Linked DNA regions of Thermogemmata fonticola. The protein of the gene in region 1 interacts with the protein of each later gene in a pairwise test. Links are inferred from orthologs where the notes say so. Each region holds a gene or a part of one and is shown in the gene's direction. Other genes may lie near its edges. The genes, in order: H0921_RS04920 and H0921_RS15995.

What was found.
Region 2: the proteins of H0921_RS04920 (region 1) and H0921_RS15995 interact in binary tests that used the Escherichia coli proteins (3 or more experiments, as listed by UniProt). The link is inferred for Thermogemmata fonticola from one-to-one orthologs.

The regions. Positions count from the first base shown.
Region 1 is NZ_JACEFB010000002.1:352,783-368,032, forward strand. Bases 8,003-10,836 are described here. They hold H0921_RS04920 (glutamate-5-semialdehyde dehydrogenase), read left to right. Parts: upstream 8,003-8,690; coding sequence 8,691-9,983; downstream 9,984-10,836. Other genes in these bases: folP (dihydropteroate synthase), read left to right, coding at 8,003-8,437; H0921_RS04925 (WD40 repeat domain-containing protein), read left to right, coding at 10,189-10,836. In the rest of the region: excinuclease ABC subunit UvrA, read right to left, coding at 1-982; H0921_RS04895 (RNA polymerase sigma factor), read left to right, coding at 1,588-2,268; H0921_RS04900 (anti-sigma factor family protein), read left to right, coding at 2,276-3,802; ppdK (pyruvate, phosphate dikinase), read right to left, coding at 4,035-6,695; H0921_RS04910 (glutathione peroxidase), read left to right, coding at 7,044-7,553; more of folP, read left to right, coding at 7,580-8,002; more of H0921_RS04925, read left to right, coding at 10,837-11,259; ilvD (dihydroxy-acid dehydratase), read right to left, coding at 11,327-13,009; H0921_RS04935 (Flp family type IVb pilin), read left to right, coding at 13,614-13,799; H0921_RS04940 (TlpA family protein disulfide reductase), read right to left, coding at 14,114-14,665. UniProt on the Escherichia coli protein: Catalyzes the NADPH-dependent reduction of L-glutamate 5-phosphate into L-glutamate 5-semialdehyde and phosphate. The product spontaneously undergoes cyclization to form 1-pyrroline-5-carboxylate.
Region 2 is NZ_JACEFB010000017.1:12,500-27,758, reverse strand. The notes cover bases 4,915-7,757. They hold H0921_RS15995 (sulfate/molybdate ABC transporter ATP-binding protein), read left to right. Parts: upstream 4,915-5,723; coding sequence 5,724-6,791; downstream 6,792-7,757. Other genes in these bases: H0921_RS15985 (hypothetical protein), read right to left, coding at 7,433-7,757; H0921_RS15990 (hypothetical protein), read left to right, coding at 7,131-7,382; cysW (sulfate ABC transporter permease subunit CysW), read left to right, coding at 4,915-5,693. In the rest of the region: H0921_RS16015 (serine/threonine-protein kinase), read right to left, coding at 1-1,494; H0921_RS16010 (formylglycine-generating enzyme family protein), read right to left, coding at 2,006-3,175; sulfate ABC transporter permease subunit CysT, read left to right, coding at 3,737-4,561; more of cysW, read left to right, coding at 4,656-4,914; more of H0921_RS15985, read right to left, coding at 7,758-7,831; H0921_RS15980 (DUF1549 domain-containing protein), read left to right, coding at 8,071-10,026; H0921_RS15975 (SH3 domain-containing protein), read right to left, coding at 10,290-11,663; H0921_RS15970 (glycine zipper domain-containing protein), read left to right, coding at 12,047-12,694; H0921_RS15965 (PQQ-binding-like beta-propeller repeat protein), read left to right, coding at 13,074-14,405; H0921_RS15960 (outer membrane protein assembly factor BamB family protein), read left to right, coding at 14,514-15,259. UniProt on the Escherichia coli protein: Part of the ABC transporter complex CysAWTP involved in sulfate/thiosulfate import. Responsible for energy coupling to the transport system.

The DNA.
Region 1 (15,250 bases):
CTAGAAGTTGAGGATCGAAGGTGTAGGAAGTGCCCAAGCCGTCGCACTGGGGGCACATTCCTTGGGGACTGTTGAAACTAAACATCTGCGGGGTCGGCGGGTCATAACTCATCTGGCAAAAGCTGCACGCGTAGTGGGCGGATAGGAGAAGATCGGTCCCATCCGAGCGTGCATCCACAGCGGCCTCGGAACGGAGGGAAGCAGCCGAACCAATGGGCCGGCTTCGGGATGGCGGCTCGGTAAGGGCTTCCTGGTGGACGATCAAAGTGCCTTGGCCCAGCGACAGAGCTTGCTCCACCGCTTCTGCGATCCGCACGCGTAGGGAACTGTCCGAGGCAGAAGGGTCCCGCAGTTGGAGGCGGTCCACCACAATCTCGATGGTGTGTTTCAACCGCCGGTCGAGATGGATGTCTTCATCCAAGCGGACCCACTGGCCGTTGATCCGGGCGCGCGTATAGCCCCGCTTGACCATCTCCGCGCACAAGTCCTTGTACTCCCCCTTCTGACCGCGGATGATGGGAGCGAGAATCTGCACCCGCTGCCCCGGCGGCAAACTCAGAATCTGCCCGATGATCTGTTCCCGCGACTGAGCCGTGATCGGGCGGTCGCATCGGGGACAGTGCCCCTGACCCAATCGAGCAAACAGGACGCGCAGATAGTCGACAATCTCGGTGATGGTGCCCACAGTCGAGCGGGGATTCCGCCCAGCCGTCTTCTGCTGGATGCTGATCGCCGGAGATAGCCCCCCGATGTAATCGACATTCGGCTTTGGAAGCTGATCCAAAAACTGGCGGGCGTAACTGGAAAGGCTTTCCAAATAGCGTCGCTGCCCCTCCGCATACAGAGTGTCGAACGCCAAGGAGGATTTGCCGGATCCGCTGACGCCGGTGAACACAATCAGTCGCTCACGCGGCAAATCCAGGTCCACATTTTGCAGGTTGTGCTCGCGCGCTCCCCGTACCACCAATCTGGTCGTGTCCATGAATCTATTCCTTCCCGCATCCTGGCGGATATCCTCTCATCCATTGTTATCACAATCTCATGCACTCTTTTCCACATCTCCACACCTCCTCATTACCAGACCGTTGTCCTACCCCATTACCAGACCACTCTCCTAACCTCACCTAGCGCTCGGGAGTATGGAAAGGGTTTCCACGTCGGTATGCCGTCCGTGGTCAGCTCTCTGTGTGGTATGCTGAATTATGGATCAAGCGGTCAGTAGGGGTAAGCAACGAGCGTTTGAGGCCAGCCGTGAAGGTTGGAAGGAAAGCGTGGCATTCTCCAGGCGGAAGTCAAGTTTGGCAGAGCAGGTGGTGTGGCCAACTTCCTGGACTTTGTTTACCGGGACCTGGAACCGCGATAAAGTGGTGTAGTAGAAGGTGGTGCGGCACCCCAATGCATTATCTCGTTTTCTCTAGGAACACGGCTTGGGCGTACTGTTGCGACAGAGGCAATATCGGCGCCGCCGAAGGGAAGGTCTGGAGTTGGGGACAGATGAGGGGAGGGGGGAGGGACAGTTTGAGCGGTGGATTTGAAGGCTTGGTGGGAACTTTCCCGTCTATCCATACGTCCAACGGGTAGTGACACGTGAAGGGATTGGACCAGTGGGATGACCGGCGACTAATCCAGCAATCCCAGCGCGGGAATGCCGAGGCATTTGCTGAGCTGTACCGGCGCTACTCCCGGCGGATTTACCATACGATTTATCGTTTATTGCGAAACCGAGACGATGCGGACGACGTTTTACAAAATACGTTCCTAAACGCTTGGCGGTCGATCGCCAGTTTCAAAGGAGATTCGGAGTTTTTCACTTGGCTGTACCGAATAGCGGCCAACTTAGCGATCAGCCACCAGAGGCGCCAGGGAAGTAAAAAGGAAAAGCCGATTCCGGATGACGACGGCAGCGGAAGTCCCTACGATCCCCCCGCTCCGGCCTCGCATCCTGGGGAAAGCATGGAGCACCAGGAGGACATCACAGAGCTATACCGGGCGATGCAAAAGCTGTCCGAGGATCATCGGATCATCATTTGCATGAAGGACATCCAAGAGATGAGTTATGAGGAAATTGCCCAAGCCTTGCGAATTCCCATAGGTACGGTCCGCAGCCGCCTGCACCGTGCCCGTTTGGAACTGGCCCAATTGCTGGGCGTGCTCACGCTCGAAGCTGATACCCCGGATACGAACAACGGACATGCCTCGAGCGCACCACGAACCCATAAACGGCTCAATCCGGGCGGGGCGAGCTTGCCCGAATCGGATAAAATCTGAAACTGCCATGACTCTGTCCGAAGAAGAACTGGAATTGATCCACGCTGCCCTCGACGGGGAGTTGACCGTCGAACAGCACCAACGCTTGGCCGATCTGTTGTCGCAGTCACCGGCGGCCCGCAAGTATTACAGCGTATGGCGGAAGTTCCAGAAGCGGCTCCGGGCAGTGGACCCGCCACCACCGCCGCAGGAACTTTTCACCTGCTTCCCGGAGTTCGCTTGGTCTCCAGCGACGCAGAGCGCCCTTTCCCAGGATACCTCGCGGCGGGAATCGGCTTCGGGGGACGTAGCCATTGGTCAATCAGCGGATGGATTATCCTCCCCTATCACTCTCGGTGGCCAGCTCAATACGCTGTCCCACTGCAACAGTTTCATCCCAAAAGCTCAAGTGCCTGCTGCTGCTTCCGCGATGCCGCTGGTTTCTTCGGTTCCCCAGGCTGCCGCAGCCGAGGGAACTGCAGCACGACGCCATCCGTATCGCCGCCGGCGTCTCGTATCGGGCCTAGTGCTCGCCGCGGTAGCTTTCAGTGTACTTGTCGCTACTGCTTGGCTATTCAATAGCTTTCAGGGACAGACGGATCCTGAGGCTTCCTTTTCCGTGATCGCCACAGCCGTCGATAAAACTACCGACCCACGGAATAGCGAAGGTGATCGTCCCCATCAGCCGTCTCGTTCAGGGATCACAGATCGGAATTCCGCTCTTGTTAAGTCTCACACTCCTGGGGAATCTCCCGATCGCCTCCCAGCCGTTCCTTCGCCTGAGAAAGGGGTTGCTCAGGCTCCGCCGCCGCGTGAAGCGCCACTCGATATCTTCACCGCTCCGTTGCCTCCCCCTGTCAGTATCGATATGGCGGAAATACGCCTGCCGTTTTTGCGAATGCTCGGAGAATTTGATCGGGAAGATGTTCAATTGGCCTTTCTCCAGCAGGTCCAACGTGAATCGGCGGTCCGGATCGATCTATTTACCCGTGATCTGGCACGGGGTGTGCAATGGCTCCAGAAAGCCGCTAACCAGGCCGGCTTACACTTGGCGGTGGATGCGACTACGGCGGACCGCCTGAAGAAAGGCGCGCCAATCACAGCGGTCGTGCTCTATTGTGACAATCTGACGCCTGCGGAGTTGACCCGTTTCTTCCTCCTCTTGCATGGAGAGGATGCCAAAATTTCGCCTCGCTTGTTCGATATGGTGCACTTGATGCCTTTGTCTCCCCACGATGAACGGGACTTGCGCGAGGTGTTGGGGGTGGATCCCGGCTTGAATGTCAAAGTCCGCTCGGATAAAAGCGACAACAAGGGGGTCAGGGAGGCTCCGCAGCGTCCTCTAAGTGCCGGTACGGCGGATGAAATCATCCGTAGTCTGTTGGCTAAGAAGAGCATGGACAAGTCGGGGCTTGTGACCACTTGGGCGCCTCCGGCTGCCCGCACTGCCCACTTCCTCTCTGCCGAGATCAAGTCCTACTTGGCTCGGAAAGCGTCCCGCTCCCCTCAAGCTGTACCCGCTCTGATCATCCTGCGCCTTCCTAATAATCCATAAAACATGGGGGAAGGGAAACAAAGCCTCATCACTGGCAGGGAAGGGCTGGGGCAATCTTAGGCACGCCGAAGGTTCCCCAAAGGCGACAGAGTGAGAGCCATCCGGTTGATGAGGAGTGGCTTTCGCGGTGTTTGCTGCCTTTCAAAAAGTGTACGGAGCGTAAAGCTAGGCAGATAGTAGCCGCGCACCCCAAAGCAGGCGGCAAGTTGCCCCGATTTCGCTCTGCGCTGCTTCACTTATCCCGTTTGATGTCACCTAGGGCCGCTTGGGCGGCAGCGAGGCGGGCGATCGGCACGCGGAAGGGGGAACAACTCACGTAGTCCATCCCCACCTGATGGCAAAAGCGGATGCTGTCGGGATCGCCGCCATGTTCGCCGCAGATGCCGACCTTCAGATGCTGGCCGTATTTGCTCTGCCGGCTCTCGCGGCCTTTGCGCACGCCGATTTCGATCAACTGACCCACACCTTTGACATCGATGGACTGGAAGGGATCGACCGGCAAGATTTTTTCGCGGAGATAAGTCGGCATGAACGATTTGATGTCATCGCGGCTGAACCCGAAGGTCATTTGCGTCAGGTCGTTAGTACCGAAGGAGAAGAATTCGGCATCTTCCGCGATCTGGTCAGCGGTGAGGGCGGCACGCGGCACTTCGATCATGGTACCGATCTGGTACTCGATGCGGACGCCAGCTTTGGCCATGCATTCCTCGGCGACCGCTACAATACGCTGCTTGATGAAGCGCAGCTCCTCGATCGTACCTACGAGAGGCACCATGATTTCCGGCAGCACCTTCTTGCCCCGGCGGTGGACTTCGATGGCGGCCTCGATGATAGCCCGGACTTGCATCTCAGCAATTTCTGGATAGACGATGGGCAAGCGGCAGCCGCGGAATCCCATCATGGGGTTGAACTCATGCAATTCGTCCACGCGCTCCTTGATCTTGGCGACGGGAACACCGAGACTTTGGGCCAATTCCTCTTGAGCGGCATGATCGTGAGGGAGGAACTCGTGCAGGGGTGGGTCGAGGAGGCGGATGGTGACGGGATAGCCATCCATCGCCTCGAAGATGCCGATGAAGTCCTCGCGCTGGAGTGGCTCGATTTTGGCCAAGGCAGCGCGGCGTCCGGCTTCGTCGCTGGCCAGGATCATTTCTCGCATGGCCAGGATACGCCCTTCGCCGAAGAACATATGTTCGGTGCGGCAGAGTCCGATACCCTCGGCTCCGAATTCGCGGGCCTTGGCAGCGTCAGCGGGGGAGTCGGCATTCGTTCGGACACGGAGTTTGCGGTACTTGTCCGCCCACTCCATTAAGGTCGCGAAGTCCCCGGTGATCTTCGGCAGCACGGTGGGAACCTTGCCGATCATGACATCTCCCGTGGTGCCGTTAATAGTGATGTATTCGCCGGCTTTGACGGTGTGTCCTGCGATGGTGATGGTGCCGGCTTCCTCACTGATTTTGACCGCTTCGCAACCGACGACGCAGGGTTTGCCCCACCCGCGAGCGACGACCGCAGCGTGGCTTGACTTGCCCCCTGTACTAGTGAGAATGCCCACGGCCAAGTGCATGCCGGCCACATCTTCCGGGCTGGTTTCCTTGCGGACCAAAATGATGGGGTCCTGGGGATGCTTCTCGTGATGTTCCACCACTGCATCGGCGGACAGCAGGACGATACCGGAGGCCGCCCCGGGACTGGCCGCGATCCCCTGCGCGACTGGCTTGATGTTCGCCTTAGGGTCCAATTGCGGCAGCAGCAGATGGTTGAGAGATTCCGGATTGACCCGCAGCACGGCTGTGCGTTCATCGATGAGGCCCTCACGGACCATATCGACCGCAATGCGCACGGCGGCTGTCCCCGTCCGCTTGCCCGCACGGGTCTGGAGCATGTAAAGCACGCCTTCCTGGACCGTAAACTCAATGTCCTGCATGTCCTTGTAGTGCTGCTCCAGCTTCTGGCGGATGTCGCAGAGTTGCTCGTAAACTTGAGGCATGACCTCCTTGAGTCGGGAGATCGGTTCGGGCGTGCGGATGCCGGCAACCACATCTTCCCCTTGGGCATTGATTAGGTAATCCCCATAGAACACATTTTCGCCAGTGTTGGGATCGCGGGTGAAAGCCACCCCTGTGCCGGAGGTGTTCCCCATATTGCCAAAGACCATCGCCTGGACGTTGACCGCTGTACCTTTGAGGCCGGTGATCCGTTCGATGCGGCGATACTCCACCGCCTTTTTGCCCATCCAGGAATTGAAGACGGCCTGAATGGCGAGCATCAATTGCTTGCGGGGATCTTGGGGGAAGTCATCTCCCACATGCTTGCGATACACCGCCTTGTAGCGGCGCACCAATTCTTTGAGGTCCTCGGCGTTCAGATCGGTGTCGAGTTTGACCCCCTTGGCCTCTTTCATTTGCTGGAGTTCGTGTTCAAAGTGGTCATGATCGACTCCCATAGCTGTGGAGCCAAACATATCGATCAGACGGCGGTAGCTGTCATAGGCAAAGCGAGGGTTGTTCGTCTTTCGCGCCAGACCTTCGACGCTGGCATCGGTCAAACCCAAGTTGAGGATGGTGTTCATCATCCCCGGCATCGAAAGGGCCGCGCCCGAACGGACGGAAACAAGCAAAGGATCTGCTGAATCGCCGAACTTTTTGCCGACCAAGGCTTCAACACGTTTGAGGGCCTCATCGATCTGGGGCAGAACCTCCTCCGGGATCTTCTTGCCGTGTTCGTAGTAAGCGGCGCAAACCTCCGTGGTGATGGTGAAACCAGGGGGAACGGGGATGCCGATCAAACACATCTCGGCCAAATTGGCTCCCTTACCGCCGAGCAAGTCCCGCATCTGCCCGTTGCCTTCCGCTGTCTTCCCGCCGAAAAAATAGACGTATTTGGTGCTCATGGCTGTGTTGTGTTTGAGAATCGGCCCACCGCTGCACCAGTGCAGCGTAACAATCCGTGTCGTTTTAGAAACCCTCTTTGCGAAGGCCAAGAGTATCCTGGGCAGAATGCCCTGACGGTGGTTTGCGCGGTACCGGTGCCAGAGCACGGACCATTTGCCACAATGACGGCAACAACAAAGCGTTTCAGAGCGTCTATGAATGGAAAGGACTGCACGTGGGAAGCAGTCTCTGGAACGGCCAACACCAATCGGGGAGGACGGGCGATGTGCCGAGGTATCTTTCTGGGCCTAACATTGGTTTTGGGATGGGGGAGTGCGGTTTCGTTTTCTTGGGCGGAGGACAAATCGATGCCTGGACCGCTGGACTTTAAGCTCACCGATATCGATGGCAAAGAGTTTGACCTGTCACAATTGAAGGGTAAGGTGGTGTTGATCGTGAATGTGGCCAGCGAGTGCGGCTACACGCCGCAATACGAAGGTTTGCAGGAGTTGTACAAGAAGTACGAGAAGGCCGGACTCGTGGTTATCGGCATTCCCTCGAACGACTTTGGGCGGCAAGAGCCGGGAAGTAATGAAGAGATCAAGAAATTCTGCACCACGCGATACAAGGTGACGTTCCCGATGATGGCGAAGGCTGTCGTACGGGGGGAAGGCCAATTGCCCCTCTACAAAGTGCTCATCGAGGCCACTCCGAATGAGAAGGGGCAGGTGCAACAGGTTGCCTGGAACTTTGAGAAGTTCCTGATCGGGCGGGATGGCCGGGTCGCTGGACGTTTCAAGTCCGCGGTGGATCCGGAATCGGAAGAATTGCTTAAAGCGATCCGCCGGGAGTTGGACAAACCTGTTCCCAAGAATTGAAGCCCTAAGTAAGAGACGGGACCCCGATGGAGCGTTGTCTGAGTTGGCGGTTGCGGGATCGAACCCTGCAAATCGGCCGGCGGCCGCTCGTCATGGGCATTATCAACGTCACGCCCGATAGCTTTTCCGACGGCGGTTTATATGTAGAACCTGCTGCAGCCATTGAGCACGGCTTGCGGTTGGCCGCCGAAGGAGCGGACATTCTGGACATTGGCGGAGAATCGACCCGTCCCGGTGCCGAGCCTGTGCCGGAAGACGAGGAACTCCGCCGCGTTCTGCCGGTGGTCACAGCCTTGGCTCGCCAGGTATCTGTGCCGTTATCTGTCGACACTATGAAAGCGTCGGTGGCTCGGCATTGCTTGGAGGCGGGGGTATCCATTCTCAATGATGTGTCTGGCCTGCGGGATGCCGCAATGGTAGCGGTGGCTGTGGATTATCAACCTGGCGTTGTTGTTATGCATATGCAAGGCACGCCGCAAACCATGCACCTGAACCCGCACTACGACAACGTGGTCTCCGAGCTACGAGATTATTTTCAGGAACGGTTCCACACGTTGACCGCACTGGGCATAGCTCCGGAAGCCCTGGCGTTTGATCCTGGGATCGGCTTTGGCAAAAACCTGGAGCACAACCTGCAACTGCTGGCACACCTGGATCAAGTGATGCCCCCTGGGCGGCCCGTGGTCTTGGGGGTGTCCCGCAAGGGTTTCTTGGGCCAAGTCACCGGGCGCGGCCGGAGCGAACGCTTAGCAGCCTCCTTAGCCGTGGGATGCATTGCCGCAGCACGAGGCCAAGCTCACATCCTCCGCGTCCATGACGTGGCCGCCACCCGCGACGCCATGCTCATGCTTGAAGCCATCGACCGCTACCGATCGCTTTCCTGATCCCTGCCACCTCACTCTCCACATGGCCAACGATCATCACCGTTATAGCATCAGGAGCCGAACAAAAGGCACCGCGAGCCTGCGTATCCTTCGGCAGAAGGGGAGCCTAAAGAGAAGGGATTGCAAAGGCTCGATCCTTGATCCGACGCAGGAGAGCAACGGGTAGAGACCGACCGCTGGAGGATTGAAGACACGGAGCGATACGGCTAGGGAAAATGGTAGAACACAATGGCGGAGTGATGGAGAAAGACCGATGAAGGCGACGACCTTGCCTGCGGAGAGCGGAGCGGATGCGTTGCAGGCTTCCTGCCGTGCTTTAGCGGAACGTGCCCGTCAGGCGGCACGCGAGTTGGCGTGGGTTCCCTCCGAACGCAAGAACCGCTGGCTTCTGGCGGTCGCCGAAGCCTTGGAACGGGAACAAGACAGCCTCCTGCGCGCCAATGCTGAGGATATGGCAGCCGCTCCGCAACGCGGACTGAATGCGGCGGCTCTGGATCGCTTGAAGCTGACGCCGGCCCGATTGCAAGCGGTGGCGCAGGGCGTTCGGCAGGTGGCTCTCCTGCCGGACCCGGTGGGGGAAATCCGGGGGGGCGAGCGCCGTCCCAACGGACTGGAAGTGTGCAAAATCGGGGTGCCCCTCGGCGTGATCTTTTTCATCTACGAATCCCGCCCAAATGTCACCGTGGATGCCGCCGCCCTATGCGTCAAAAGCGGGAATGCCGTCATCTTGCGCGGCGGTTCTGAGGCGCTACAGACCAATCTTGCTCTCACCCAGTTGCTCCGCACTTTGCTAGCCCGCTGTGGGCTTCCGGAGGATGCCATTCAGAGCGTTCCCACGTCCGACCGGGCAGCAGTCGGCTACTTCCTGCGCTGGCCGGACTGTATCGACTTGGTCATTCCGCGAGGGGGCAAATCGCTCATTGAGCGAGTCGTGGCGGAAGCTCGCATGCCCGTTCTGAAGCATTACGATGGCAACTGCCACGTTTATGTCGATGCGGCAGCGGACTTAGACATGGCAGAACGGATCATCGTCAATGCCAAATGCCAGCGGCCCGGCGTGTGCAATGCGGCGGAGAGTTTACTCGTCCATGCGAACATTGCCGACATTTTCCTACCTCGGATCGCCGCGGCCTTGCAACAACACGGGGTGGAGCTGCGCGGCTGTCCGGAAACTTGCCGCCGTTTGCCTGGCATCACCCCCGCTACCGAGGAAGATTACGCCCAAGAGTATCTGGACCTGATTCTCTCGATCAAAGTCGTCCATTCGCTGGAGGAAGCCATCGAGCATATCAACACCTATGGCTCCCATCACACGGATGCCATTGTGACGCGCGACCTCCAGGCCGCCCGGCTGTTTGCCCAACGGGTGGATTCTGCGGCCGTCATGATCAACGCCAGCACGCGCTTCCACGATGGTTTTGAAATGGGTTTGGGAGCGGAGATCGGCATCAGTACGGATCGCTTCCATGCTCGTGGTCCGTGCGGCCTGCGAGAATTGACTACCTACAAGTATCTCGTGACTGGAGAGGGTCACATCCGGGAATAATCTGAGGCCACGCCTATCCGCAAGCGAGCATCCCCGCTCTTTTTCATCTCGACGGCATCTGTTTTCATCTGGACGACACCGAGGCGCTGTCAGATACATATCCCAAACAGAACTGACCCGCCTTCCCTCCTTGCTCACAGAGGTGTTCCTCCGGCAACGCAAGGTGTTCCTTCAACCACCGATCTCACTTGAAGGAGTCCGCGCTATGCGCAGTTTGCAAACCTGGTTGTATTTGCTGACGGTGATGACATTGCTTCAAGTCGCCGTGGCCCAACCGGAACAAACCCACAAGGCCCATGCCGCCTTGGTCCATGCTCTGGCAGTGTCTCCGGATGGAAAATACTTGGCCAGCGGCGGATTCGACAACTTGATCAAACTCTGGGAAATCCTCCCGGATGGGACCCTCAAGGAAGTGAAGACTTTCTCCGGCCACACCGGTCCAGTTTATGCCTTGGCATTTCATCCCAAGGCTCCGCTATTGATCTCGGCCAGTCAGGACAAAACCGGCCGCATCTGGAATTTGGCCGACGGCAAGACGGTGGCCGAATTGAAAGGGCATGCGGACATCGTCGATACCGTGGCGATCTCGCCAGATGGACAATGGATTGCTACAGGGTCGGCCGATAAGGGCGTTCGCCTATGGAAAGCCACCGATGGCAAGGAGGTTAAGAACCTGGGTGCCCACGCTGGCACGGTTTATGCTGTGGCTTTTTCTCCCGATAGTAAATGGCTGGCCTCGGCTTCGGCGGACAAAACCGTCAAAATCTGGGATGTCACTGGGCAGAAAGAATACAAGGTCCTCAAAGGCCATGAGGATGCCGTTACCTCCCTCACGTTCACCGATGATCCTGATGCTGTCTTGACAGCCGCCCTCGATCGCACCCTGCGCCTTTGGAGTGTCAAGGCCGTTCAGGAGATCAAGGAGCAACCCAAGGAGAAAAAGGAGCCGCCCAAGGATGCGAAGAAAGATGACAAGGCCAAGAAAGATACGCCGATGGAGATCAAGATTGATCCCAAACTCTTAGGTGAGATGAAGCGGTGGGGGCCAACAGCCGATGACCCCTACACCTTGACTTGGCACAACGGGGCTAAGGTCTTTGCAGTCTGCGGTTATTCGGGTCAAATTACCATTTGGACTCTCAGCGAGGCGCAGCCCAAGTTCGGTAAACGCATCCTTAATCCCGCATACTGCATTGTGTTTTTACCCAATGGCAAAGCCGTGGTTACGGGGCATGACAATGGCTCGCTTGTGGTCACTCCCTGGGGTGGCAAGTGAGTTGCTGCTGTTAGCTGGAGGCGGATAAGCCCTCGGCGAAGCCGCCATCCGAAGGGGAGGCGGCCTCTTAGCCGGTCGTAGCGCCTTGGGACGCGCTGGTGGCGAGCCGGGCATATTTGGCCAACACACCCCGTTCCACCCGCAGCGGTGGACGCTGCCATTGCGTGCGCCGTTGGGCCAGCTCTGCCTCGCTCAAATGAACCTGGAGCAACTTGCGGTCCGCATCGATGGTGATGGTGTCGCCGTCGCGGATCAGAGCAATCGGCCCACCCACCCAGGCTTCCGGGGCGACGTGCCCCACCACCAGTCCATGAGTTCCACCGCTGAAGCGTCCATCGGTAATCAATCCGACGCAGTCGCCCAACCCTTGGCCCATTAGGGCGCCCGTGATGGAGAGCATCTCCCGCATGCCAGGCCCCCCCACAGGTCCTTCTCCCCGAATGACGACGATGTCGCCTGGCACGATCCGCCGGCTTTCAATAGCTGCAAAGCAAGCCTCTTCGCCGTCGAAGACACGTGCCGGTCCCGTAATGGCACGTTGTTTGAGACCGGCCACCTTCGCCACGGCACCCTCCGGTGCTAAATTGCCGCGCAAAATCACGTGGATGCCATGGGAAAAGAGCGGAGCCTCAAAGGGGCGGACGACTTCCTGGGACTGAGCGTAGACGCTGGGAATGTCGGCGAGGTTTTCGGCCAGGGTCTTGCCAGTTACGGTCAGGCAGTCGCCGTGGATCAAGCCGCGGTCTAACAGCGCTCGTAGGACAGCGGGAGTTCCTCCAACGCGATGCAAATCATACATGACGAATCGGCCGCCGGGTTTGAGGTCGGCCAGGTGCGGTACCCGGTCTGCCAAGCGATCGAAATCCTCTAGGGTCCATTCGACTTGAGCTTCGCGCGCGATGGCCAAAAGATGCAGAATGGCATTGGTGCTGCCGCCGAGTGCCAAGACTAAGGTGTAGGCATTCTCCAGGCTCTTGCGGGTGATCAGATCGCGGGGGCGGATGTTCCGTTCAATGCAACGCACCACCGCTTGACCCGCCAAGTAAGCTTCCCGTTCCTTAGCCGCACTCACGGCAGGATTGGATGCTCCGTAGGGAAGGGACAAGCCCATCGCCTCAATGGCACTCGCCATCGTATTGGCCGTATACATGCCGCCACAGGAACCATGGCCGGGACAGGCGGCACACTCGATCTGATGGAAAGTCTCCGCATCGATGCGTTGAGCCTGATATTGTCCGACAGCTTCAAAGATCGAGACAATATCGACATCACGACCCCCCGGACCGGTACCCGGCAGTATGCTCCCGCCGTAAACGAAGACACTGGGAATATTCAGCCGGGCCATGGCCATGATGCAGCCGGGCATATTCTTATCACAACCTCCGAAGGCAAGTAACCCGTCGTGGTTCATCGCCCCGCAGACCGTCTCCAGACTATCCGCAATCACTTCGCGGGACACTAAGGAATAGCGCATGCCAAGATGGCCCATACTGATGCCGTCCGAAACCGTTGGCGCGCCGAACGTTTGCGGAACTCCGCCGGCAGCACGGATGCCTTCCCGCCCTTTCAGAGCGAGCCGGTCCAAATGAGCATTGCACGGGGTAATGTCGGAAAACAACGAAGCGACACCGATGATGGGCTTGTGGAAATCCTCATCTACAAATCCTACCGCCCGCAGCATGGCCCGGTTGGGCGCTCGCCCATCACCCTGCGTGGTCGTCAAACTGCGACGTACGGACATCTCTGGCATGTGACCGATTCCTCCCCTGAGAAAAAGCCGGGTGGCTCCCGCCGTCATGTCGTTAGCCAACTTGCCTGGGGGAACAAACGAGCGGCGGGGCTGTGGGTCGTTGTCGGAATCCTTGCACGGCCTGTCCAGCCGTTTGCTGCTGCGGACGGACCTGAAAACGCCGGTTCGCTAGCAGTTTTGTGTGTTCGCAACCGTGGTTGCTGAACACTGCTGGTAAGACAAACCGTGGCATCTCTGACGGAATCTGTCAATGACGACCGTAATGGAGGGAATATGGAACCTTAAGTTGATGCACCGGGACCGGGAGCGAATTGGTGCCGAGAGGAGATCATGAGGAATTGGATAATCATGGAAATGTTGCATATTTTCTTCTAGCATCCTCACTCCGGTCATGATGTCAGCGGGAAACTTCGCCATGGCAATAAAGAAGTCCAATGTTTCTGCCACTCTCGGCGAAATCGGAACTGCGCTGATTTGACTAGCTGCGAACATGAATTAGGAACTAGGTAACAGCTCCGAATCGATCGGGAGCATTCGGAGCACACGGCGAGTCCAGCACAACTCGTCCAGGCAATCGATTCCAGTGCACGCCAGGAGAACCACCATGCGTAGTCTCGTCAAGAGCGTCGTGTCGTTCCTCAAGAAGGAAGATGGCCCCACCGCCGTCGAGTATGCCGTGATGCTGGCCCTGATTATCGTCGTCTGCATTGCGGCCATTACCACTCTCGGCCAGAACGCCAACGACACCTTCAGCTTCGTCGGTTCCAACATCGCACCCAAGACGAACTGACAGAGGGCGGCTCATTCCTGAGCGATGGGGACAGGAGTGGGCTAAAAACGAGTCCATTCGTAGGACGGATGCCGCTGAGCTTCACCGGAATCATTCCGGCAAAAACTCCACTCCTTCAGGCAACCTTGCCGAGAGGAGTGGAGTTGCTCGTTGTGGGCGACGTGGATATTGGCGACGTGGATATTGGGGAAGCACCAGCGTGTTCAACCCTCGAGTTGGGGATGCGCCATGTTGGACAATGGTCTGAGGTCAACGTGGTGGGTGCCAGCTATCTGAGCGTTTGCTGACAATCATTCAGAAGAGCATAACTAGGATCACGGTTTCTCAGCCAGGAGTTGCTCGATTTTCTTGTCGAGTTGCTCGTCGGTGAGTTCCGGGCCGTCAGCACTGGTCCAAATACGGCGCCCTTGGCGATCGAACAGCGCCAAATGCGGAATCAGGAAGCAATCGCCAATCAGCTTGACCAACGCCTCTTCTTCTTTGTCCGGCTGGATCAGGATGAAGTTGGGGAAGGTGGCTCGCTTCTCCTGAAGGAACTTGAGGACCTTTTCCTTGCTGTACTGCTCCGCAGCTCCCAATTTGTCCATGCTGACGCTCATGCAGACCAGGCCTTGGGCGGCGTATTTCTGGTGCCGTTCCACGAGCTTGGGGAACTTCTTGACGCACGGCACACACCAAGTCGCCCAGCAATCGATGAGAATGACCTTCCCCTTATTGTCCTTGATGGCTTTCTCCAGTTGAGCCACTCGGACTTCGTCCACTTGGACTTTACCCGCCTCTTCGGGAGATAAGCTCCGGCTGCAACCGAGCCAAGCTGCCAGTCCAATGATTCCGATCCCTAGCATCGATGTCATCATCGTGTGCATGGTCGAACCTCTCCTTTTTTTAGAAGACAGAGCGCATTGTCCCGCCGTACGTAATTTAGCGTGGGATTTCTCCCTTACTTCTGTTGCTCCTCCCAGTGTGTATCGCAGAAACCCCCTGGGTCCGTCGCTCTACTGTCTTTACCCTTTGGCATCGTTTGTTTTGCACGGGTTGACTCAGTTAGCCGCTTTTTTCCCTTACTCAATTCCCATGCATAACCTGTATGGTGGACTTTCCACGCCCTTGGATAGACGGAGAACACCTCCGAGATATTCATAGCTTCTTCTGGCCATTCAGCGTGGGTAGTAACGTGTAGGTGAAGATACAGAGGACAGGAAGGAGGGAACAGAGTTGTCGGGATTGTCAGCAGCTTGGAGATGCTGAGGATAGGGCGGGAGCGGACCCCCAGGGTGATCGAGAGTGGTGGGATGTGAGGCATTGGCCTGTTGGCAGAGTTCCTTTCGGATACTTTAGGGTGTCTGCCGGTCAGTCCACCTATTCAGCCAGGGATGACGGCGATAAGATGGGATACGCGAGTTGTGTTGGTACCAGGGTCTGCCCTGCGGTAGTACCTAGGGCGGTATCAG
Region 2 (15,259 bases), on another replicon or contig:
GACCAGGTTCACCAGGCGGATTTCCGCCTCCAGGGTGTACCGATCCAGGGGCACTTCAGGCAACAGCAGCACCAGGCCATATCCCAGGCTGCTATAGACGCAGGCGCGTTCGCTGGTTTCGTCGGAGGATAGGGCGACATTCCCATGAAGGACCTTCGACCAAGCAGGCAGGCCGGTCGGGCCGATGAGCGTCACGGACTCTCCCTGACGGAGGGAATTCATCAGGGCGGCGAGGCGTTCGTCCGGTGTCGGGGTTTCGGTGCGCGGCAGCACCGCACCGAGGATGGCGGCCACCGCTAAGAGGAGGAGCCCGGTTGTCCCGGCCAACAGGCGGGAGCGCTGGCGGCGGGTCCACAGCCACAGGCGGCGCCACGGCGTATGCAGCGGGGCCGACGGCACTGAGTTCTGCAAGAAGCGTTCCAGGTCCTCGGCCAGAGCTTCCGCGCTCGGATAGCGGTCCTCCTGCCGCTTCTGCAAGCACTTGAGAATGATCGCTTCCAAGGCGGGGGGTAAATCCGGGCGCAACGCCCTGGGACGGAGGGGTATTCCTTCTTCAATCTGCTGGAGGATTTCCACCGCTGTCTTGCCGCGATAGGGAGGCTGGCCCGTAACCAGATGATAAAGCGTCGCGCCTAAGCTGTACACATCGGCGGGCGGCCCAATCGGTCCAAAGCGGCGCGAGCATTGCTCCGGCGGCATGTAGCTCGGCGTGCCCAGCGGACCAGTCATGGTCACCAGGCCGTCATCACGATCGAGCATCTTGGCTAGCCCGAAGTCGGAAATGTGCGGCTGCCCTTGAGCATCGAGGAGGATATTGCTCGGTTTGATGTCCCGATGCAAGACCTGGGCCGTGTGCGCGGCATGGACCGCCTGGGCCACGAGCATGATCAACCGCGCCGCTTCCCGCGGGTCGAGGGGACCCTGGCGCAGGCGGTCCGCCAAAGTTCCACCACTGACATATTCCATGGTGAAGAACGGCTGCTGCCGGAGGAAGTCCGTGGCTAGCACCTTGACGATGTGGGGATGATTCAGCCGCGCCAAAGCCCGCACTTCGGAGATGAACCGCTCCGCGGCGATGGCGTTGCCCGGCGAGCGTAGCATTTTCATTGCCACCAGGCGCTCCGTGGGATACTCGCGGGCGAGGAACACATCCCCCATGCCGCCGCTGCCTAGCCGCTTGATCAGCTCATAACCCGGTGGAGCAGGCGGCAGTTGCCGCAACATTTCGGGCAGTGGCGTATCATACCCTTCGAGATGCTCCGTTAGGGCCACACGCGTCTGCGGCTCGGCACCGTGATAAGTCCGCGTCACCTCCTCGGACTGTGCCAGACCCACCGCCGCTTGCGTCTGCATCCCCGCCGCCGCAGACGAAACGGCGGCCAAACTTTCAAGGTCCGTCGGCCCCGTATTCGCTCGACAGGTCTGACAGACCCCCTCGGCCAAACTCTCCGCCGGCAACGGTCGCGAGCACACCGAACACAGGGAGGACGCCATGGCACTCCAACCCTCGCTCTCACGCACAAGAAAGTTGAGACGGTTGAATGATAAAGGAGGGGAAGATGTCTTGCAAGCACCGTCAACCCATTTGACAGAGATCATAGTGGCAATCCCGTCTGAACGGTGGTATACGGGTCCCCAGTCGCTTCCGCCGTGCGTCTTGCTCGCACCGCCCTCCGGGAAGTTTCTGCAGCACAGGGCACGCCCACTCTTAGCCGGATTCGCTGACGTTTCCCTGGACTTTCCACCGGAGGGTGGAAAGAATCCCCCCTTCCGCCTCCCTCTAGGCTGGCTTGAAAGGAGAAACGACCGTTGACCGCTCAAGAGGACAAAAAATTCCTGAATCCACCCAAAGCCCCCAAAGCCCCGATGGGAAAGATGGGAAAAGGCCAGATGCGGAAAATGCCCGTTGTGAATGGCCGGCGTCCGCAGATCGTTCGGTGTCAGCGATCTTTGACGCAGCGGAAGCCGCAGCGGACGCTAAGGGAGTGTTTTTGACCCCACACGGTCAGCGATCTTTGACGCAGCGGAAGCCGAGGTGGGAGGTGCCGGTGTCGACATCGCCTTTGCCCCGGCCGTAGACCTTGAAGCGGGCGCAGAAGCCGAAGCTACAGAGGAAGGAACCGCCGCGCTGGACGCGCTTGGGGATCAGGGCCTCGTGCGGCCGGGAGGGGTCGTAGCTGATCTCCGGTCCCTGGGGGTTTTTCCGCGGGCTGTGGGCGTAATAGTCGGGCCGGTACCAATCCTGACACCACTCCCAGACGTTGCCGGCCATGCCGTAGAGGCCGTAGGGATTGGGCGGAAAGGCTTTCACCGGGGCGGTGCGGTCGTAGCCGTCTTCGCGGGTGTTGCGATGGGGAAACTCGCCCTGCCAGATGTTGCAGCGCCAGAGGCCGCCGGCGTTGGGTTCGGCGTCGCCCCAGGGATAGGGCTTTTGCACCAGGCCGCCGCGGGCCGCATATTCCCATTCCGCCTCCGTCGGCAGCCGCTTCCCCGCCCAGCGGGCATACGCCTGGGCATCCTCCCAGGAGACGTGCACCACGGGGTGATCCATGCGCTCGGCGATGCTGCTGCCCGGCCCTTCCGGATGCTTCCAGCAGGCGCCCGGCACCCACTTCCACCAACGGGACTCGTCATCCCAGGGCACCGCGTGCGACGGCGGATCGAAGACGACCGAACCGGGGACGAGTTTATCCGGGGGCGGCTCCGACCAGCCGGGCGGCAGATAGGCCATAATCTGCTCCTTGGTCGGCGGGCGCTCCGCCGTCGTCACGTAACCCGTGGCCTCCACAAAGCGGGCAAAGTCCGCATTCGTCACTTCCGTCTCATCCATCCAGAAGCCGCGGACCTCGACTTCGTGAATCGGATGCGCATCGGCGAAGAAGGGGTGCGGATCATCAGTTCCCATGAGGAACTTGCCCCCAGGAATCCAGACCATGCCCGGCGGGGCTGGGCCTCGGCTCCACTCCGGCGCCCAAAGACCAATGACCAGCACGCCTCCTAACAGAATCCCACCCAACACCAGCGGGAACCACCGCGGAATCCGCCTGGCTTGACTGATCCCCCGCTCCGCCCGGCTCTCGCGGCCTACTGCACCTTCCCGATCTCCAGGCCCCACACCCCCGCTCCGCGAGTTCCCGCGCTCCCCTCGGCCTGACTTGTCCGGACCGTGTGCCATCGCTTCCACCTCCCACCGCTCAGCCTACCGCATCCTCCTTCCATTACACTAAAAAATCCGCCGGCAAATGGAACTCGCAGCGGCTCACCTCACTGCGACTGCGCCACCCCAGCCCTGCCCTTACTTCTGCCAACACCGCTCGGCCCTCGGACCCTCGGACCTCTCCCTGCCGCGGAGGCTCTGCTGTCGATCGATGACTTAGCCCGTCCGTCCTCCCCCAGAGCCGCACTGCGACATGTGAAGACCGAGCCTTTCGGGGAAACCCTGAAGCTGTCCGTCGATGGGAGCCGATTCCTGATGGCCGATCTATGATCAAGTTGATAGGAATAATGATAAAACTGAGTCGGAGGGGGGAATTGGAATTGGCCGGGAACGCAGGAGCCGTTAGGCTGGGAAAGCCGCCGATGAAGCTGGGCAGGCCGGCAGAGAGGGCGGCAGGGTCCGCAGTACGGTGAGAACAGCAGGCGTGGTGTGCCCAGTTTGGACGAGGAGATCGGCTTGAGCGGGGAAAGCGGCGAGAATCCCGGAGCAGGAGGGTAGCTCAGCGGCGGAGCCAAGGCGATGGGGCGGATCAATCCGAAGGTGTTGCCGGGGTATGGATTGAGCCTGGGGTTCACGGTGGTGTACCTGGCGGTGCTGGTACTATTGCCGCTGGGGGCGTGCGTGGTGACGGCGCTGGGGATGAGCGCGTCGGAGTTTACGGCGGCGGTGTGGAGCAGGCGGGCGCGGGCGGCGTATGCCTTGAGCTTCGGGGCGTCGCTGGTGGCGGCGGCGATCAGCACCGTCATCGGTCTGCTCATCGCCTGGGTGCTGGTGCGCTACGAGTTTCCGGGACGGCGCCTGCTCGATTCCCTCGTCGATTTGCCCTTGGCCTTGCCGACGGCGGTGGCGGGCCTGGTCTTTTCCAACCTCTACAGTGCCGAAGGCTGGCTGGGGCAGTTCCTGGTGCCGTTGGGCATCGAGGCGGCCTACAGCCGGTTAGGGATCGTAGTCGTGCTGGTGTTCATCGGCTTTCCCTTCGTGGTGCGGGCCTTGGAGCCGGTGATTCAGAGCCTCGACAGCGAAGAAGAGGAAGCAGCGGCCCTGCTGGGAGCCAGTCGCTGGCAAACCTTCCGCCATGTCCTCTTTCCCGCCCTGGTGCCGAGCCTGATCACGGGCTTTGCCCTGGCCCTGGCCCGCGGATTGGGAGAATACGGTTCCATCGTCTTCGTCTCCGGCAACATGCCGTATAAGACGGAGATCGCGCCGTTTCTGATCGTCAGCCGCCTGGAGGAAGGCGGGGACAGGGTGAAGGAGGCGACCGCCCTGGCCACAGTGCTGCTTGCCGCTTCGCTGCTGTTGCTCGTGGTGATCAATCGCCTGGAAGCCTGGAGCCGGAGGGGATGAAACGAGAACTGCCCCGGAGAACTGCCGGGAAGGTCCTGGGAGGCAAGCGTTTGTTCCTCGTGATCCGTCGCCAGGGAACTGGGAGCCGCCAAGGATGAGCGTGGGGAACCTCGCGGAAGATACGGGGATCGCTCCGGTGGGACTGCGCCGCCCGGTGCGGGACCGCGCCCAGGGGATTCGCCGCCAGATGCAGGACCCCCTTTGGGTGCGCCTGCTGCTCATCAGTCTGACGGTGCTGCTGATGGTCGTGCTGGTCGTGATTCCCGTCGTCCATGTGTTTTACGAAGCTCTGCGGGAGGGGCTGGCGGCCTACGTCCAGCATCTTTTCGGGGATGCCGACACGCGCCATTCGATCCTGTTGACCCTGACGGTGGCGCCGCTGGCGGTACTCTGCAACGTGATCTTTGGCCTGGCGGCGGCCTGGGCGGTGGCACGCTTTCGCTTTCCGGGGCGGACCTTGCTGGTCACCCTCCTTGACGTGCCCCTGTCCGTTTCTCCGGTGGTAGCGGGTTTGTCCTTTGTTTTGCTCTTCGGCTTGCAGGGGTTTTTCGGTCCGTATCTGCGCGCCCAGGGGCTGGACCTTCTTTTCACCGTCCCGGCGTTGATCCTCGCCACGACCTTCGTGACCCTGCCGTATGTGGCGCGGGAATTGATCCCGGTGATGGAAACGATCGGTCCCGATGAGGAGCTGGCCGCCTTGAGTCTGGGAGCCAACGGTTGGCAGATTTTCTGGCGCGTGACCTTGCCGAACATCAAATGGGGGCTGCTCTACGGCATCATTTTGTGCAACGCCCGGGCGATGGGCGAGTTCGGCGCCGTCTCCGTCGTATCGGGACGCATTCCGGGGGAAACGAACACCATGCCGCTGCAAGTGGAATTGCTCTTTCAGGACTTCAACAGTCCGGCGGCGTTCGCCCTGGCCTCGGTGCTGACCCTGCTGGCGGTGATGACACTCATCCTCAAGGTCTCTCTGGAAGGCCGGCGCCTGCCCCCAGCGCAGCGCGAAGCCCCGGACTTGCCGCGGGAGCCAACCGACCTGGAGGAGCCAACCGACCCCTCGGCTGCCGCCAATGGCCCCCGAGCCGCCCCAAGCGCAGCCTTCCCGGATGCCCCGGACCGTCCTTCCCCCTAGGACAAGAGCAACGGTTGCGGATGCGCAGGTATGTCGATTAGCGTGCAGAATCTGACCAAGCGTTTCGGCACATTCGTCGCCTTGGACAATGTGTCGCTGGTCTGCCCCACCGGACAGTTGGTGGCCCTGCTGGGACCGTCCGGTTCGGGCAAGACGACCCTGCTGCGGATCATCGCCGGGCTAGAAGTGCCGGACAGCGGCGCGGTCTATTATCACGATGACGAGATCACCCGCCGCTCGGCCCGCGACCGCAACGTCGGCTTCGTCTTCCAGCATTACGCTCTGTTCCGGCACATGACGGTCTATGACAACGTGGCGTTTGGCCTGCGGGTGCGCAAGGTGCCGGAGCGGCAGGTGCGCGAGCGGGTCATGGAGCTGCTTCGTCTGGTCCGCCTGGAGGAAAAGGCCCAGCACTATCCCAGCGAGCTGTCCGGTGGGCAAAAACAGCGCATCGCCCTAATCCGGGCTTTGGCCCCCGACCCCAAAGTGCTGCTGCTCGACGAGCCGTTCGGAGCGCTCGATGCCAAGGTCCGTGCTGAGCTGCGTCTGTGGCTGCGCCGCTTCCATGACGAGTTCCACGTCACCAGCATCTTCGTGACCCACGATCAGGAGGAAGCCTTCGAGGTGGCCGACCGCGTGGTCGTCATGAACCACGGGCGCATCGAACAGGAAGGGACGCCGCTGGAAGTCTTCGAGCATCCCGCCACGGCCTTCGTCATGGATTTCCTGGGCAACGTCAACAAGCTCCCTGTGCGGGTCGAAGGCGGCAAAGCCCTCCTGGGGGAAACCGGCACGGTCGAAGTCCCGGCCCGCGTCTTCGGCACGGGGGAAAACGGCCGCATCGACGCCTACATCCGCCCCCACGAACTCGACATCTCCCGCAATCCCGACAGCAGCAACTGCCTCACCGGCAAGATCGTCCACCTCAACCCCGCCGGCTCCGTTGTCAAAGTCCGCGTCCTCGCCGAAGACTTCGGCCTGATGCTCAACGTCGATTTGACCCCGGAACGCTACCGCGCCCTGGCCTTGAAGCCCGGCGAGACCGTCTTCGTCACCCCGAAAGCCGCCAAAGTCTTCGAGCCGGATTACACCATCTGAATCTCTGGTGAACCCTTGGACATCTTTGCGATGAATCCCTCTGCACCTTTGAGACCCGGCGGGTCTTCGGGGACGCCGAGGGGTTATTGCTGTTTTTCCTGCCCGGAGGCTTCGGGACGCCACGGGTGCACCGCGGGTGACGCCACGGGTGACCGCCGCCTTTCCGCCGGACCCTGCCGTTGCTAAACTGATCTCTCTTGCAGGCTCACGGACTCCGGCTCACGGACTCCGGCTCACGGACTCCGGCTCACGGACTCCGGCTCACGGACTCCGGCTCACGGGGTCCTGCTTGCAAACAGGGCAATACCTCCGCGGCAGACATCAGAGGAGATCACAGATATGGCTGTGCGCATGTCCACACGGCGGCGGATGGACCGGATGCGGGACAACATGGCCTTGTCGCGCATCGCCAACGGCCACCGCAAGCGCAAGGAACGGGCCAACCGGGACCGCCGCATGAAGGCCCTGCTCGCCCGGAGCACCTTTCCGCACTATCATCCGGCGCTCCAGAGCTGGGTGAGCCAGAAGCTCGGCATCCCCTTTAGCCGCGTGACGGAAGAGCAGGTGCGCCAGTTGCTATCAGGCAGCTAACCGTCCGTTGCGCAGAGCCGCAGCCCCTGGACGTGGGCCGAGACCCGGATTTACTCCGACGGTGGGAAGCTGTCCGTGTCCTGTTCCGCCTCGGCGGGGGCATCGGGCCGGCCTCCGTGGACCTCGCAGCGGGCGAAGAGGCGGGGGAAAATGGGAATCCAACCCCAGAGTTTGTACCAGCCCCACGCCCGACTGACGGCAGGCCGCCAGCAGAAATGGCACGACACGGCGCAGCCATCCGGTAGGAGAATGGCATGGCGGCGGCGCGCAGCGGCGTGTTCCGCGATCGCCTCCCGGCTAATCCCCCGGCGGTCTAACTCGTGCTCCATAAGATCGACCGCGGCGGGTTCCATCCCCGCCCGGTACACCGTCACCCGGTCGAGCAGCTCTTCCGTCTCCGCCCGACGGATGTACTCCGCCACCTGACGCAAATCGCAATCCCAGACCATCCGCGCTCCGTCTACCGCCTAGGATCAAGGAATACGGAACTTCGCCCGGCGATTCTGTGTCTTACCTATAGCCGGATTCTCCGCAGGGGAAAGATTACGAAATGCTGGTACACCCCGGCGCGCATGGGCTAGACTATCCCTAGATGGTATGGGGTAAGACAGTTTCCGGCCGAATGCAGGGTACGCCGCCGGGCGGAATCCAGCCTCCAGGCCGCCATATTCCGGGAGGGACTTGACCCATGATCCGCACGCCAACTGTCGCTGGTGGACTGGCTCTCGGCACACTGCTTGCGTGCCTGCATCTAGTGCCGGCCCAGGAGAAACCAGGCCCGATCCCCGGCGTCTCGCCGCAAACCCAGAAGATCAACGAACTGATCGCCGCCAAGTGGCAGGAAGCGGGCATTGCCAAACCAGCAGAATTGGCCACGGACCTGGAGTTCATGCGCCGGGTCTTCATCGACCTGATCGGCCGGATTCCCACCCCGGAAGAGATCATCGACTTCGAGCGGGATACCAGCCCCACCAAGCGGGTCAAGCTCGTGCGCCGGCTTCTCTACGACGACAAGTACGTGCCCCGCGGACGCGATGGCAAGCCCGTCACCAGTATCGCCGGCCTGCCCGTGCCCATCGACTACAACAACGCCTACGCCGAAAACTTCGCCGAGCTGTGGACCACCTGGCTGCTCACCCGCAGCAACGTCCATCGCGTCTATCGGGAACAGCTCCGCTTCTGGCTCACCCAGCAGTTCGCCGGTTCCTCCCAGTACCCCGAAGGCAAGCCCTGGGACCGCATCGTCTACGACCTGATCACCGCCAAAGGGAAGTCGAACGAGAACGGCGCCGTGGTGTTCATCGCCCGCCACCTGGGCGATCCCATCGTGGATGAGAACAACCGCCGGGTTACGGATTTCTCCAGGGAGGGCCGCTTCGACGCCGTGCCCATCACCTCACGGGTCACCCGCCTGTTCCTGGGCATTCAGAGCCAGTGCATGCAATGCCATGACCACCCCCATCACAAGGAGTACGTGCAAACGGACTTCTGGGGTGTGAATGCCTTCTTCCGCCAGACCGATCGCAGCGGCACGACCAATCCGATGAACCTGGGCCAGAATACGCCACCGCCGATTGAAGTGACCGATCACCCAGACTGGAACGTCAACGGCATGGTGTTTTTCGAGCGGCGCGACGGCCAGAAGCGCGCCACCTTCCCGACCATGCTGCGCGACCTGGCCCAATTTGCCAACGAGGAACCGCCGACCAAGCGGCTCGCACCCACCGCCGAGCTGCCCCCGACGCTGCGCGGCAAGACCCGCCGGGAAATCCTCGCCCAGTGGGTCATCGAGCATGACAACTTCGCCCGCGCCTTTGTCAACCGCATGTGGGGGCATCTCTTTGGCCGCGGCCTGACTCAAGAACCCGCCGTCGATAACTTCCACAGCGGCAACGAAATCGTCCACCCCGAACTGCTCGACTACCTCGCCACCGAATTCAAGCGCTACGGCTACGACCCCAAAAAACTGCTGGAGTGGATCTGCACCAGCCACGTGTACAACCTCAGCCACGTCGCCAACAAAGCCTACATCGACCCCAAGTACGACCCCTATTTTGCCCGCATGCCGCTTAAGGCGATGTCGCCGGAGGTGCTCTTCGAGTCCCTGGCCATCGCCACGCGTGCGGAAGCCCGCCGCGGCGAAGAATTCCGCATCCTCAAAGACCGCTGGCTCCAACGCCTCACCGTCAACTTCGGCGACGATGAAGGGAACGAGGTGAACTTCAACGGCACCGTCATCCAAGCCCTGCTCATGATGAACGGCCAGGAACTCAACGCCGAAATCGGCACCTCCCGCGGCGGACCTGGCACCGGAGTCGTGGCTGATGTCGTCCGTCGCCATACCGCCAAAGGCGTCGCGTCACCCCGCGCCATCTACGACGAGCTGTTCCTCATGACCGTCAATCGCCATCCCACCGCTCAGGAGATCGCCCGCCTGGAAGAAGTCCGCAATGGCCGAGCGGTCATCGACCTGTCCAACCCCTTGGCCCAGCCCGGCTCTGGCTCCGCTCGACCCAAACCTGGAACCAAAACGGGCAGGGGGAACCTCGCCCTCGTCCCCGGCGCCACGCCCAACGACGTGGCCTTCTACCAGGATGTCTTCTGGGCCTTACTCAACAGCAACGAGTTTATGCTCAATCACTGAACCGGGAACCGAAGGCAAAACGGGGCAAGTGCCCACCGGTTTCCGCAGCTCCATCGAGAACTGATCAACCCCCTAGATTCGCAAGCACATCTCACCGAAGGGGCGGCCTCCGCTGCGAGGCCGTCGTCTTTTTTTGGCCCGCCGACTCCGAAGGAAGGCGAGCGCAAGTCCATTGGGAGACGCCCCGCTGGCTCCGTCAGGTGCCCCGCTGCTCCGCTTGCACCCGAAGTGTTGCTTCGCCGTTTCCTACTGATGGTGCCATGTCAGCGTGGTGCGGGGGAAACCGCCGCTGCCGCCACGTAGGGGTAGGACAAGCCGCGGCGATTCTGCGCCGTGCCATAGACTTGCACGACGGTGTTGACGTAACGCTCCAGGTCCCCCGCCGCTCCGGGCACGACATAGACGAGGGGCACGCCGGGATGGGCTTCCAGGGCGTAGGTTTTTCGGCCATCGAGGGCGATGGCGGAACGCACAAGCCGACCGGGACCGTACCAGCGGGGCGAGTCCGCCGCCGCCGGAGTTGGACCGGTAGAACTCGCCGCGGATGCCGGCGGCGTCTCCGGGGGCAGGAGCCGAGCCGGTGCGGCTGAGCCGCTCGCAGACGCCGGCAAGGACCCCGATGGGGCAGGCGAGGTCCGCGGCCCTTGCCGCCGCTTCTCCCGCAAGGCGTGAATCCGCGTGTAGCATAGATTGGCCAGATCGTGCTGCTTCCCTTGTTCGTTCAGGATGCGGGCCAACTCGAAAAAGAGCCGCTCGGCTTCCTCGAAGCGCCCGGCCTGCTCCGCCGCTTCCGCCTGCTGCCAGAGGGGATGCTGCACCAGCGGGCTGGGCATTGCTGCCGGACGACTGCTGCCGCTGTTACCTACCGTCCCAGCCAGTCCCGCGGTCGCGGAGGAACCCGCAGCTCCCGCCGTCGGTGCTGGTGCCGGTTCCCGCACCTGATAATGCCACGCCCCGCCCCGCTGCGCCTGCACCGCCTGCTTGGGAAGGTAGCGAAAATCCCCCGGCGGCGCCGCCACCGGATACCACGTCTTCCCCTCCCGCTGCACCGGCGGACCGATGACCAGCAGAATCGTCCCCCCCGGTACGCGCGTCCGCTGCACCGGCAAGGGTTCCGCCAAGCCAATTTTGCCCGGACGTAACGGTGCCCCCGCTTCATCCACTACCACATTCTGCGGAATCGGACGAGACTTGTCGAAGTTGATAAACTGCATCGGCACCCAACTGATGCACCGCAGAGTTTGCGGCGGGTCCTGCACCGCCAGCCAGCCGTTCCCTTCCTCATGATCCACCCACACGAGCATCCCCGCTTGCAAGGTGCCCGTGTCCGGGAATTGATCGCTCGGCCCAGCCCGCAGCGTGACTTGCGGCGCCGTCACCACCGCCAAATACGGCGGCTTCGGCAGGCTCCCGCTCCCCAAACTGTTGCTCGGAGAACCGACTGGACTATCGCCGGCGGACCCCGAAGGCGAAGCGCCCGCAGAGGTCGAACTCCCCGACTGCGCTTCGGCAATTCCCCCCAGTCCCCACCCGGCGATCAGCACCAGCACTTGGCCGAAACGCAGCCCCAACCGCGCCCCAAAGCCGGCCCCTCTCCGCGCTCCGTTCCGCCCTCTTCGCCCATCCGCGCCGCGCATGATGACAACCCTTCGGCAAAGTTTCCGCTTCTCCTCTGTCCCCAGAACGTCCCACCCCTTCTCTGGAACCGGCTCGTCCCAGCTTCGGGAGCAATTCCCCTCCCATAGCACCTCCGCCTTCCCCGTCAAGCCGAAGCCCCCCGCCCCTCTTCAGCCCCCCAGAAAATCTGGCTGCACCCCGAGCGGCGGGTGCAACCAAATTCTCTGGGAGTTCTCTGCCGGGCAGCTCTGCTAGTCTGGGGAAACACCTCGCGGGTTCAGCCCCCACCCCCAGAAAATCTAGTTACACCCCGAGCGGCCAAGGTGGTGGAGTGCTCTTGACAAGCGGGAGGCCGGGAGCTATACGCCGGGGTCGGTCGGAGATTGAGAGGGGGATGAGGGGTATGCAAGCACGAGTCGGGTTCGCGTGGGTTCTGCTTGCCGGCCTTGTGGCGAGCGGCGGCTGCGAACATATGAACCAAGCGCAAACGGGGGCAGCTATTGGCGGGGCGTTGGGAACCGCAGCGGGCTTAGGTGTGGGAGCCGCGACGGGCAACCCGCGTACCGGCGCGCTCATCGGCGGGCTAGCCGGAGCGGGGATCGGCGGCCTCATCGGCAACGAGGCAGACAAAGAAGAACGACGGGAACAACTCGCCCTGCAACAGGCCGCAGCCACGGCGGCAAGCGCACCCCAGAAGCTGGGCCTAACGGATGTCGTCCACTTGACACAACAGGGGCATGATGAACAGGTTATCATCAATCAAATCCGGGCCACCGGGAGCACCTTCCAATTGACCACGTCCGATTTGGACTGGCTCAAGGCCAACGGGGTGTCACCGCGGGTGATTGCGGAGATGCAGTCGCGTCCGCCGGTGCTGCCGTCGTCGGGGCTGCGTTCGTCGAGCAGTACGACGATCATTTACGAGTCGCCGTGGTCGCCGTGGTGGATGCCGCCGCCGGTGGTGGCCGCTCCGGTCATCGTCCGCCCGGTGTATGTCCCGCCACCTCGGCCGCCGATCGTCTTTGTCGGGGGTTTCTACCGCTGCCGTTGACCACCCCGACTGCTCCCCATCCTTCCCCGCCCGCCTCGACTCGCTCCGGGCTGACCTGCCGCAGGCTCCACGTTGCCCAGGTTCCTTTTCTCGACGTTTCCCCAGGGCGGCATTTTTGCCATTTTCCCGCTTGCTCTTGCGGCGGGGGGTGCTAGATCATCCCTAGTCCGCCTGCCTCGGAGACCGAGTTTCCCGCCCGCCGGCCGATTGCGGCCTGTTCGCTTACGGACCGAGTTGGTCCGTCCCTTACTCCCAACGTCACGGGACAAGCGGTTTTCCCACCGGGCCTGAGCTGCGGTCGCTGACGGGGAAAACGTGTTTTCCGAGAGGCGTCGTTCCCACGGAAAACGGTTCTGATGTGCCAAGGAGAAGCTGCCGTATGAAAGCACGCGAGGTGTTGCCCATCCGGGGGTGGGTGGGGGTAGTTGGGGGTCTGATGCTGGGAGCGGGTCTGGTCGGTGCGGCGGATTGGCCGGAGTTCCGCGGTCCGAAGCGGGACGGCTACTGCACCGAGACGGGCCTATTGCGGAGCTGGCCGGCCTCGGGTCCGCCGCTTTTGTGGAAGGTGGGCAACCGCGGGGCGGGTTGGGGCACGCCGTCGATCGCGGAAGGAAAAATTTTCGGCATCGGTCTGCGCGACGGCAAAGACGGCATCTGGGCCTTGAATGAAGCCGACGGCAAGGAACTCTGGTTCACGCCGTTTGCCGATCCGCCCGCGACGGGTCAGGCTTACAAGAACCAGACGAACGGACCGGCGAGCACGCCGACCGTGGCCGCAGGGAAAGCTTATGTCGTCAGCGGCGATGGCACCCTGGCTTGCGTCCAGACGAGCGACGGCAAGCTGCTGTGGACGAAAAACTATGTCCGGGACTACGGCGGGCGGGTGCCCACCTGGGCGTACACCGAATCGGTGCTGGTGGACGGCCAAAAGGTCATCGGCACGCCGGGAGGAGCAAAGGCCACGATGGTGGCTTGGGACGCGGACACGGGGAAGGAAATCTGGCGCTGTGCGGCGGGGAACGTCGGCGGCGGACAGGGGTATTCCTCCCCGGTCAAGGCGGTGATCGCCAACGTGCCGATGTACGTGGTGCTCACAGGCAGCAGCGGCGGACTGATCGGCGTTCACGCGGAGACGGGCAAGCTGCTGTGGCAATACCGGGGTCAAGCGGCGAGCGGCGGCGTGGCCCAGATTCCCATGCCCGTCATCTCCGGGGATAAAGTCTGGGTCTCGTGCAGCTATAGCGGCGGAGCGGCCTTGCTCCAACTGTTACCCAAAGGCGACGGCTCCTTCGAGGTCAAAGAACTCAAAAGCTACAAAGTCTCCGAGCTGAACAATCACCACGGCGGCATGGTCCTGGTCGATGGCTACCTCTACTTCGGCCACGGGCAGAACCAGGGGCATCCGGTGTGCGTGGAGTTTGCCACGGGGGAGATCAAGTGGGGGCCGGAGCGCAACGCCAAGGCGGTCGGAGGCGGTCAAGGCTCGGCGGCGGTCCTCTACGCCGATGGCCGACTCTACTTCCGCTACCAGAACGGCGTGATGGTCTTGATCGAACCCTCGCCGCAGGAGCTGAAAGTGGTCTCGACCTTCCGCCTGCCCCCGCCGGATAACAAGCGCTATTCCCAGAGTTGGCCGCACCCTGTGATTGCCAACGGCCGACTCTATATCCGCGATCAGAACATGCTATATTGCTATAACGTCAAGCCGTGAGGCGGAAGAAGATCGCCGCGCCGCCGGAAGCGCCGGGGGGGACGGTCCCAGCCTGCGGGTTGAACGGTTCACCAGGATCGAATCTTCTTCGAGAACGAGGGCTGCACCATGAACCGTACAAGTTGGCTTGGCAGCGGGGGCGTTGTGCTGCTGATCTCCGGCTTGCTGGGGGCGGCGGATTGGCCGCAGTGGCGCGGTCCCGAGCGCGACGGCGTCTCCCGCGAAACCGGCTTGCTCAAAAGCTGGCCCAAGGGAGGACCGCCGCTCCTCTGGACCGTCAAAGGTTGCGGCAACGGCTTCTCCTCGGTCGCGGTCAGCGGCGGGGTGATCTACGGCACGGGAATGCTCGAGGGACGCAATCACCTCTGGGCACGGCAGGAAAAGACCGGCGAGCTGCTCTGGTCCACCCCCTACTCCGAACAGCGCGGCGAACCGAATAGCACCCCCGTCGTTCACCAGGGCAAAGTCTATGCCCTCACCCGCGACGGCGACCTGGCCTGTGTCGATGCCCGCACGGGCCGCGTCCTCTGGCGGAAGAACTACGGCAAGGACTTCGGGGGGCGGATGATGTCCGGCTGGGGCTACAGCGAATCGCCGCTGGTGGATGGGAACAAGCTCATCTGCACGCCGGGAAGTGACGAGGCCGCCGTGGTCGCCTTGAACAAGGACACTGGAGCGGTCATCTGGAAGTGTGCCATCCCCCGCTGCGGCGGGGCCGGTTATGCCTCCCCGATCAAAGTCACGGTGGACGGCGTGAGCCTGTACGTCACCCATTTGGGACCCAGCGGCGGCGTCGTGGGGGTGGAAGCCCAAAGCGGCAAGCTCCTCTGGCAATACAAGCGCGTCAGCAACAG